DNA from 3 places in the Streptomyces sp. NPDC047017 genome. Region 2 is predicted to be linked to each of the others. Evidence: riboswitches for the same ligand, from Rfam matches in the RefSeq annotation. Region 2 holds a riboswitch; each other region holds the start of a gene.
What was found. A riboswitch is a leader RNA that binds a small molecule or an ion and turns the genes downstream of it on or off. The one in region 2 is predicted to bind cobalamin.

Region 1 (3,231 bases), on a different contig from region 2:
AACTGCTCGACGTGTCCCTGCGCTCCATCGCCGCGTTCGTGGACGACACGGTCGCCGCCATCGCCGCCCGCATGCACGCCGAGCGCGGCGAACTCACCCGCGGCACCCACGCCGAGCGCCGCGAGATCGTGGCCCTGCTGCTGGACGGCGCGCCGATCACCCGGCAGCGCGCCCAGGCCCGGCTGGGCCACGCGCTGGACGCGACGCACACCGCGGCCGTGGTCTGGACCGACGATCCCGACGCCGACCTGCACCAGCTCGACCGGGCCGCGGACGCCCTGGCCGCCGCGGCGGGCCGGAGCGCGGCACTGAGCGTCATCGCCGGCGCCGCGACCCGCTGGGTGTGGGTACACGGCCGCCCCGGCACGGACGACGTACGGGCCGCCCTGGACCGGCTGCCGGCCGCGCGCGTCGCGCTCGGCCCGGCCGCACCCGGCGTCGACGGCTTCCGCCGCAGCCATCTCGACGCGCTCACCACCCAGCGGATGCTGGCCAGGCTCTCCTCCACCCACCGCCTGGCCTCCTACGACGAGATCGAACTCGTCGCCCTCCTCACCCAGGACCCCGAACACGCCGACCGCTTCGTCAAACGCACCCTCGGCGACCTCGCGACGGCCCCGCCCGAACTCACCGAGGCGGTACGCGCCTTCCTCTCCGCACAGTGCAACGCCTCCCGCGCCGCCACCCGCCTCTTCACCCACCGCAACACCCTCCTGCGCCGCCTCACCCGCGCCGACCACCTCCTGCCCCACCCCCTCGCCACCCACCCCCTGGAAGTCGCGGCCGCCCTCGAAATCCTCCACTGGCGGGGACCCGACCGACTCGCGGGAGGTCAGGTCACGTGATCTTCGACTCCGCACCCCTGTAGTGCGTTCGGCCCCCGTGCGGAGCACGAAGTACACCCACGCATGTGTACGGCTCCAGCACGAGGGCCGAGCACTGCGCGTCGGCCGCGGCGGCACCTCCCGCCGCACACCCCCGGGCCGCAGACCGCAGACCGCAGACTTCAGACCCCGGATCCCAGGCCCCGGATCCCAGACCCTGGATTTACTAGGGCGTCCAACTATATAGTCGCGACCAAGGCCCGCGGTGCAGGGAAGCCGGTGTGATTCCGGCACGGTCCCGCCACTGTGACCGGGGAGTACGCCGTCGAGCGGTACGCCACTGACGAGCTGGATGTCGGGAAGGCGGACGGCGCGCGCTGATCCGGGAGTCAGGATACCGGCCGCGGGATGTTCCGTGTTGTCCACGAGGATGGAGCTGACACGCATGGCATCGGTGCGCGTCCACGACCCCGGCGGCCCCGCCGCACGGGCCTGGTCCCGTCGTAGTCCCCGAAGGCGTCTCCTCGCCGTCTGACGGCACCCGCCATACGCGATCTCACGCCGCCCGTCCCGCCCCGCGCCCTCGCGCGCCCGGGTGCGGCGGCGTGCCGTCCCGGATCACCTGACGAGAGCAGGCACCCATGATCCGTCCGCACGACCACACCGGTGTGCGCGAACTGACCCACTTCGTCGGCGGCAAGCACACCCCGGGAACATCGGGGCGCCACGGCGACGTGTACGACCCCAACACCGGAGAGGTCCAGGCCCGCGTACCCCTGGCGGACCGCGCCGAGACCGAGGCGGCGATCGCCGTCGCCGCCGACGCCCAGCGGGAGTGGGCCGAGTGGAACCCCCAGCGCCGCGCCCGCGTCCTGCTGCGCTTCCTGCACCTGGCCGAGCAGGAGAAGGACGCCCTGGCCCGGCTGCTGGCCGCCGAGCACGGCAAGACCGTCGCCGACGCGCACGGGGACATTCAGCGCGGCCTGGAGGTGGTGGAGTTCGCCGCGGGCGTCCCGCACCTGATCAAGGGCGAGTTCACCGACAACGCCGGCACCGGCATCGACGTCCACTCGCTGCGCGCCCCGGTGGGCGTGATCGCCGGCATCACCCCGTTCAACTTCCCCGCGATGATCCCGCTGTGGATGGCCGCCCCCGCGCTGGCCTGCGGCAACGCCTTCGTCCTCAAGCCCTCCGAGCGTGACCCGTCCGTGCCGCTGCGGCTCGCGGAGCTGTTCCTGGAGGCGGGCCTGCCGGCCGGTGTCCTCAACGTCGTCAACGGCGCCCGGGAAGCGGTCGACACCCTGCTGGAGGACCCGCGCGTCGGCGCCCTCGCGTTCGTCGGCTCCACCCCCGTCGCCGCGCACGTCTACGCCACCGCCGCCGCCCACGGCAAGCGCGCCCAGTGCTTCGGCGGCGCCAAGAACCACCTGATCGTGATGCCGGACGCCGACCTCGACCAGGCCGTCGACGCCCTGATCGGCGCGGGCTACGGCTCGGCCGGCGAACGCTGCATGGCCATCTCGGTCGCCGTCCCCGTGGGCGAGGCCACCGCCGACGCCCTCGTGGCCCGGCTCAAGGAGCGCGTCGGCGCACTGCGCATCGGGCGCAGCGACGACCCCGAGGCCGACTTCGGCCCGCTGGTCGGCCCGGACGCCCTCGAACGCGTCCGCTCCTACCTCGCCCTGGGCATCGAGGAGGGCGCCGAACTCGTCGTCGACGGACGGGACTTCGTGCTCCCCGGCCATGAGGGCGGCTTCTTCGCCGGTGCCTCGCTGTTCGACCGGGTCACCCCGGCGATGCGCATCCACCAGGAGGAGATCTTCGGACCGGTGCTGTCCGTCGTCCGCGCCGCCGACTACGAGCAGGCGCTGCGGCTGCCCAGCGAGCACGTGTACGGCAACGGCGTGGCGATCTTCACCCGGGACGGGGACACCGCCCGTGACTTCACCCGGCGGGTGAACACCGGCATGGTCGGCGTGAACGTGCCCATTCCGGTGCCGGTCGCCTACCACACCTTCGGCGGCTGGAAGCGCTCCGGCTTCGGCGACCTCAACCAGCACGGCCCGGACGCCATCCGCTTCTGCACCCGCACCAAGACCGTGACCTCGCGCTGGCCCGCCGGGCTGCGCGAGGGCGCGAGCTTCACGATCCCCACGATGGGCTGAGCGTCGTATGACCACCACCCTGCTCACCGAGGACCAGCAGGCCCTCGTCGAGACCACCCTGGACTTCGCCCAGGACCACATCGCCCCGCACGCCCTCGACTGGGACCGCGACAAGCACTTCCCCGTCGCCACACTGCGCAAGGCCGCCGGCCTCGGACTCGGCGGCGTCTACGTCCGCGAGGACTCCGGCGGCTCCGGACTCACCCGCGCCGACGGCGTCCTCGTCTTCGAGAGCCTGGCCT
Region 2 (3,231 bases):
CCGGAGCTGGCCGGCTGGGACGTGGGGCGCTGGCGGGGACGCACGCTCGACGAGGTCGGTGCCGCCGAAGGGGAGGCGGTGGCCCGCTGGCTGGCCGACCCGGGGGCGGCGCCGCACGGCGGGGAGTCGCTGCGGGACCTGTGCGCCCGGGTCGGGCGGCGGCTGGCGGCCCTGGCGGAGACGGCCGGCCGGACGCTCGCCGTGGTCGAACCGGAGGTCGTACGGGCGGCCGTGGTGCACGCGGTGGGCCTGCCGGTGGACGCCTTCTGGCGGCTGGACGTACCGCCGCTGACGGTCACCGAGCTGAGCGGCCGGGCCGGGCGCTGGAACCTGCGGCTGGGCCGGCCGCCGGCACCGGACGCTCAGGACGCCGGGAACGCCGGGGACACGGAGCAGGCCGGAAACGCAGAGCCGGCCGGGGACGCAGAGCCGGCCGGGGACGCAGAGCCGGCCGGGGGCACCGGGGAGGCCCGGGACACCGGGGAGGCCGGGGGCGCGGGGGCCGCCGGGTCGCGGTGACGGCGCAGCAGGACCGCCACCGCGCAGCGCAGGCAGCCGCCGTCCGCCGCGTGCGGACAGTCCTCGGCCGGGGCGCCGACCAGCGACTCCAGGTCCTTGAGCAGGTGTTCGGTGCGCTTGGCCTGCTGGGCGAGCACCCGCACCCGGGCGCTCTGGCCGCCGATCTGCCGGCGGCTGGCGATCAGCTGCTCGTACTCCTCGACGGTGAGGGCGACCGCCTCTCGGCCGCCGAGGGTGATACGGCGCGGCTGGGGACGTCTGGCCACGGGGGTCCTCCGCTCCACGTCCTGTGGTCCGCTTCGAGAACGCGAGAGGGCCCCCGGACGGTTCCGAAGGGCCCTCTGGTGTCCGGAAGGAGTCAGCCTGCGGCCGGAACCGTGCGGCCCGACGTGGCTTCGGCGGGCTTCGGGTTCAGCAGCCGTTCGGCCAGTTCACCGAAGGCGAGGCCGAATCCGCCCCACAGCACGGCCTGGATGGCCAGCGCGGAGAGCCGGAACCGCCACAGCAGGGCGGCCGGGAAGTCCGCCGGCACCTCGTTGATGACCGGCAGGAACGCGTACGCCAGCCCGATCACGACGGCGAACGCGGCCACCGCGGCCACGGTCGCCCACCAGGTGCCCAGCGCGGGCGCCAGGCGCTTGCCGAGGATGGTGGCGGCGACCGCGAGCAGGACGCTGAGCACCATCATCAGGAAGTACAGGGTGGTCCGCTTGCCGATGGTGTCGGGGTCGCCGACCGAGGGCGGGTTGGCCGGGTACTTCAGGAACGGCACGACGTACACGGCGAGCAGCGCGCAGCCGGACAGCAGCAGCGCGGTCGCCCGCGGGGAGAAGCGGCCCACGCGGCCGAGCGCGAAGCAGAAGGCGAGCGCCGCGATGCCGCCGAAGGCGACCCCGTAGACCAGGACGCCGGTGGCGAGGCCGGCGGTGGACTGCAGGGAGCGGGAGACGACCTCCATCTCGTGCTCGTGGGAGTGGGCGTCCTCGAAGCTGATCGCCTTGTCGACATTGGGCTCACCGAGGAGGTAGGCCGCGACCAGCGCGAGCACGCCCGCGGCCAGCCCCGCGAGCATGCCGCGGACGAGCAGGTTTCTTACCGTTGCGGAGTTCATGGGTGTGCGGCGTCCCTCGCGTCAGTGGCAGGGGAAGCCGAGCAGGTGGCGGGCGTCGTGCACCCATTCGTGGACGTCCGTGCCGCTGAACACGGACGTGGCGCCCTGCTCGGCGCCGACGAAGTACAGCAGGATCAGCATCAGGACGCCGAAGAAGACCGCCCAGGGAGCTATCGCCTTGAGCGGCAGCTTGGCGGGAACGACGGGGGTGGTGGCTGTCGGCTGGGCGACATGCTGCGCCATGGCAGGGGCCTCCTCTGGGAGCTCGCGTCCCATCTCGGTGGTGCGTTGGACGACGGCTACGGGTCTGACTCACCAACCGTCCCCGCGGGGACCGCTCGCTCACAGTGGCGCGACCGTGCCGGACTCGCACCGGCTTCCGTCTTGCCTTCGTCGATATCGGACCGAAGGTACCGTGCGCCGGGGATGAGGCCAAGACCGCGGGCACCCGGCGTGATCTTTCCCGCACGCCGCATGGCGGGCGGGCCGCCGGTCCGGGGGCGCGGGCCGCGCTCACTCCGGGCCGGGGCCGGGGGCGGGCCGGGGCCCGGCGAAGCGGACCGGGGCCCGGAACCTGGCCCGGCGCGCGGCCCGCCGGAAGGTGGTCAGCACCGCCGGTCCGGCCAGCAGCACGCACACGAAGTTGGTGACCGCCCGGCCGGTGTCCCAGCCCAGCGAGGTGGCCAGGTCGAAGGCGAGGTAGCGGTGCCACTGCTCGGTGAAGGGCAGGCCGGGCAGGTAGGCGATGGAGCTGTTCGGGTCCAGGGAGAACGGCCAGAAGGACAGGTTGAGCAGGAAGCCGAAGAGATAGCCGGAGAGCGATCCGTAACCGGCGAGCAGCAGCACTTCGCGGCGGCCGGTGGCCCGGGGCAGGAGCCCGGCGAGCATGCCGACGAAGGCGCAGCCGAACATCTGGTACGGCATCCACGGCCCGACCCCGCCGGTGAGGAGGGCGGAGGCGAACAGGGAGGTGCAGCCGAGGACGAAGCCGAAGCCGGGGCCGTAGACGCGTCCGGCCAGGACCAGGACGAAGAAGACGGTCTCGATCCCGGCGGTGCCGGCGCCCAGGGGACGCAGGGCGGCGTTGACGGCGGACAGCACGCCCAGCATCGCCAGCGCCTTGGAGTCGATGCCGCCCTCGGCGATCTCCGACAGCACCACGCACAGCACCAGCACCAGCAGCACGCCGAAGATGAGCGGCGGCGCGTAGCTCGCGCCGAACGTGCCCGGCGCGACGGCGAACGGCCAGCAGAAGGCGACGAGCCCGAGGAGGGCCGCCAGGGTCATGACGACGCCGACGCGCGGGGAGAGCCGGATCGCCGCCTTCACGGCCGCTCCCCCGCCGCCGACGCCCGCCTGACCTGTTCGACGGTGAGGAACGGCAGGGGTGCGAGGACCTTCGCGGTCTGCGGGGCGAACACCGGGGAGGAGACGATGACTTCGGCCGTGGGTCCGTCGGCGACCACGTCCCCCTCGGCCATGACGAGCACGCGGTCGGCGGCGCGGGCGGCGAACTCGACGTCGTGGGTGGAGATGACGACCGCCCGGCCCTCGGCGGCCAGCACGTCCACGATGCCGATGAGTTCCGTCTTCGCCCGGTA
Region 3 (3,231 bases), on a different contig from region 2:
GAGTTGTACGAGCTGGAACTGCGGTACTCGGGCGAGCTGTACGAGCCGCTCGGGCTGATGGACGACGTCGCCGTCTTCGTCCGCTACAACGCGAACAAGGCGCTGATGAACCTCGGTCTCCCGGCCCGCTTCGGCGCGGACGAGACCGCGGTGAACCCGGAGATCCTGGCGGCGCTGTCGCCCGGCGCGGACGAGAACCACGACTTCTTCTCCGGCTCCGGCTCCTCCTACGTCATGGGCACGGCGGAGGACACCGCCGACGACGACTGGGACTTCTGACAGGCGGGCATGACCGCCCGGCCCAGCGTGCCCGCTCTCCGTACGGCGCGGGGCCGCCGGTCATCGGTGACCGGTGGCCCCGCGCGTGCGTCGGCGCGGCTTCGGACCGCTGTCGGCTGCGGCGGACGAGCGCGCGGGTACGGCGAACCGGGCGGAGCCGAGCAGCGCCTTGATCCGGCAGCAGACGCGCTCGCCGTCCTGCCCGGACCGCACGGCAGGGCAGTGGCCGTGGCCGTCGGCCGTGGCGCAGAGTTCGGCCCGGGCTTCGTCCAGCAGGTCGGCGGCCAGCGACAAGTCCCGGTTCAGGGCGCTCATACGGGAGCTCTGGCCGCCGAGCTGGCGGCGCGCCAGGACGAGACGCTCGTACTCCTGCGGTGTGAGGGCGATGGCCGGTACACCGTCCAGGACGATTCTGCGGGGCTCGGGGCGTCGGCTCACGGCGATCCTCTTCAGCTGCGAACGTCCGGATGAGCGGCCTGGTCGCCCGGCGGCCGGGCCCGAGCCGCGCCCGGCCGGTTCCGTACGCCGGTCACGCCGGGACGGGGTCCGGCTCCTGTGCGGCGGCATCCGGGCTCACCGGCTTGAGCAGGCGTTCCGCCAAGGGGGCGAAGATCAGGCCGAGGGCCGTCCAGAGGATGAGCTGCGCGCCCACCGAGTAGAAACGGAAGGCGAACAGCACGTCGGCCGGGAAGCCCGGGAAGACGATGTCGCCCTTGGCGTCCTTCAGCGGCAGCGGGGTCTCGGTCGCCTGGTCGCCGTAGTCGGCCTTGTTGTACGAGAGGTGGCCGAGCTGCGGCAGCAGCAGCATGACGGTCCCGATGGCGACGACGAACACCGCGCCGGCCAGGAGGCTCGCGTTCCAGTTGCCGAACCGGGCCTGGAGCCGCTTGCCCAGGTAGACGGCTCCCACGAGGAAGGCCACCGAGCAGACGACCATGATCAGGTACAGGCCGCTGCGCTGCTGGATGGTCTCTTCGTGGCCGATCGCGGGCGGGTTCGCCGGGTACTTCAGGAACGGCACCAGATACATGCCGAGGAAACCGCCGCCGGCGACGAGCAGGGCCAGGTTGCGTGCTCGCAGGCCGCCGGTGCGGCCCAGGCAGACGGTGTAGGCGACGGCGAACAGGGCGCCCATCGCCATTCCGAAGAAGATGATCCCGACGCCGATGCCGACGTTGGCCTGGATGGTGCGGCTGAACAGGTCGGGGCCGGCGGCCTCGACGGGCAGTCCGGCCGCCTTGTCCAAGGCGTTCTGCGCGGCGTCCCGGCCGCTCTCGTAGTCGATGGCCTTGGCGATCTGCGGCTCGGCGAAGATCCGCGCGAAGACGAAAGCGAGCAGCCCCGCGACTGCGCCGGCGAGCACGCCGCGCAGTATGAGCTTCTTTTCCATGTCGAGTTGTCCGTACGTCCAGGTGCCGGCGAGATCAGTGGCAGGGGAAGCCGAGGAAGTGACGGGCATCGTGGACGAACTCGTGCACGTGCATGTCGTTGCCGAACACCGACACGGCCCCCTGGTCGACGCCGATGAAGTAGTAGACGGCCAGCGCGATCAGCGCGGTGCCGACCAGCCACAGAACGGACTTCGAGACCGGCAGGACGACCGGCGTGGATGCCGGGCGCGGGGATGTGGAAACGCTGCTCAAGGCGAGCCCTCCTTCGGGATCGTGCGTCCCTTTGCGTATACGGGCGGAGTGACGGCTCAGTGTCTGACTCGCCCGCCACCTCGCGGTGGCGGGCTCACAGTGGCGCGACCGTGCTGGAATCCCACCAGCTTCCTCATGCCGTCACTACAAGGGGACCGTACGGCCCGTTTCTCGGGGCCGTCAATCAAGCCTGTGCCAAATCAGCGGCCCGGGCGGCGAGGCCGCGGACCTGCGCTGAGTGCTCGGCGGAGGGGCGGCGGGCGCCGCTCGGTCGTCCTCTTCTTGCGGGGTTCCTGCGGGGTTCCTGCGGGGTTCCTGCGGGGTTCCTGCGGGGGCGCTCCTACGGAGCCGCCGGCACCGCCCGCCGCCCCGGGCCGTCGTACGAAGCCAGCGGGCGGATCAGCGCGTTGTGGGCCAGCTGCTCGGTGATGTGGGCGGTCCAGCCGGTGATGCGGCTCATCACGAAGATCGGTGTGAAGACGGGGATGTCGAAGCCCATGAGGTGGTAGGCGAGGCCGGCCGGGTAGTCCAGGTTCGGGTGGATGCCCTTGCGGTCGGCCATGGCGTGCCGCAGGGCCGCGTGCAGGGTGGCGAGCCGGGTCGCCTCGGGGTCCGCGGCCCGCGCCACCAGCCGGTCGAGGGCGTCCTGCATGACCGGGACGCGGGAGTCGCCGTGCTGGTAGACGCGGTGGCCGAAGCCCATGATCTTCCGCTGGGACGCCAGTGTCTGGTCCAGCCACTCCCCGGCCCGTCCCGGGTCACCGATCTCCAGCAGCATGTGCATCACCGCCTCGTTGGCGCCGCCGTGCAGTGGGCCCTTGAGGGCGCCGATGGCGGCGGTGACCGCGCTGTAGAGGTCGGAGAGGGTGGAGGTGACCACGCGGGCGGTGAACGTGGAGGCGTTGAAGCTGTGTTCGGCGTACAGGACGAGCGAGATCTCGAAGCAGCGGACCACGTCCGGGTCGGGGACGCTGCCGAAGCACATGTGGAAGAAGTTCTCCGCGTACCCGAGGGAGGGGTCGGGCGGGATCGGGGCCAGGCCCCGGCGGCGGCGCTGGTCGGCCGCCACGACGGTGGGCAGCTTGGCCAGCAGGGTGAGGGACTTGGCGCGGTGGGCGGCGAGGCTGGCGTCGTCCTCCGTGGGATCCTCGGCGCCGAAGAAGCTGACGGCGGTGCGCAGCACGTCCATGGGGTGGCAGGTCTCGGGCAGCCGGGCCAGCAGTTCCAGCGTGGTGCGGTCCAGGGGGCGCAGGGCGCGTTCGCGGGCCTGGAAGTCGCGGAGCGGTCCGGCGGCGGGGAGTTCGCCGTA

Region 1: another riboswitch for cobalamin. It lies ahead of ABZ858_RS26555 (CoA-acylating methylmalonate-semialdehyde dehydrogenase); the one in region 2 lies ahead of ABZ858_RS08110 (CbtB-domain containing protein).
Region 3: another riboswitch for cobalamin. It lies ahead of ABZ858_RS26615 (CbtB domain-containing protein); the one in region 2 lies ahead of ABZ858_RS08110 (CbtB-domain containing protein).

The regions. Positions count from the first base shown of each region.
Region 1 is NZ_JBEYVW010000017.1:83,000-86,230, forward strand. Features, by position in the region: gene ABZ858_RS26550 (PucR family transcriptional regulator) at 1-845, shown strand, start outside; cobalamin riboswitch at 1,064-1,245, shown strand; gene ABZ858_RS26555 (CoA-acylating methylmalonate-semialdehyde dehydrogenase) at 1,466-2,989, shown strand; gene ABZ858_RS26560 (acyl-CoA dehydrogenase family protein) at 2,997-3,231, shown strand, end outside.
Region 2 is NZ_JBEYVW010000004.1:102,954-106,184, forward strand. Features, by position in the region: partial or broken gene ABZ858_RS08100 (histidine phosphatase family protein) at 1-348, shown strand, start outside; gene ABZ858_RS08105 (CbtA family protein) at 878-1,630, opposite strand; gene ABZ858_RS08110 (CbtB-domain containing protein) at 1,652-1,873, opposite strand; cobalamin riboswitch at 1,910-2,063, opposite strand; gene ABZ858_RS08115 (ECF transporter S component) at 2,144-2,917, opposite strand; gene ABZ858_RS08120 (ATP-binding cassette domain-containing protein) at 2,956-3,231, opposite strand, start outside.
Region 3 is NZ_JBEYVW010000017.1:95,117-98,347, reverse strand. Features, by position in the region: gene nrdF (class 1b ribonucleoside-diphosphate reductase subunit beta) at 1-279, shown strand, start outside; gene ABZ858_RS26625 (hypothetical protein) at 340-717, opposite strand; gene ABZ858_RS26620 (CbtA family protein) at 809-1,669, opposite strand; gene ABZ858_RS26615 (CbtB domain-containing protein) at 1,704-1,922, opposite strand; cobalamin riboswitch at 1,958-2,097, opposite strand; gene ABZ858_RS26610 (bifunctional 2-methylcitrate synthase/citrate synthase) at 2,263-3,231, opposite strand, start outside.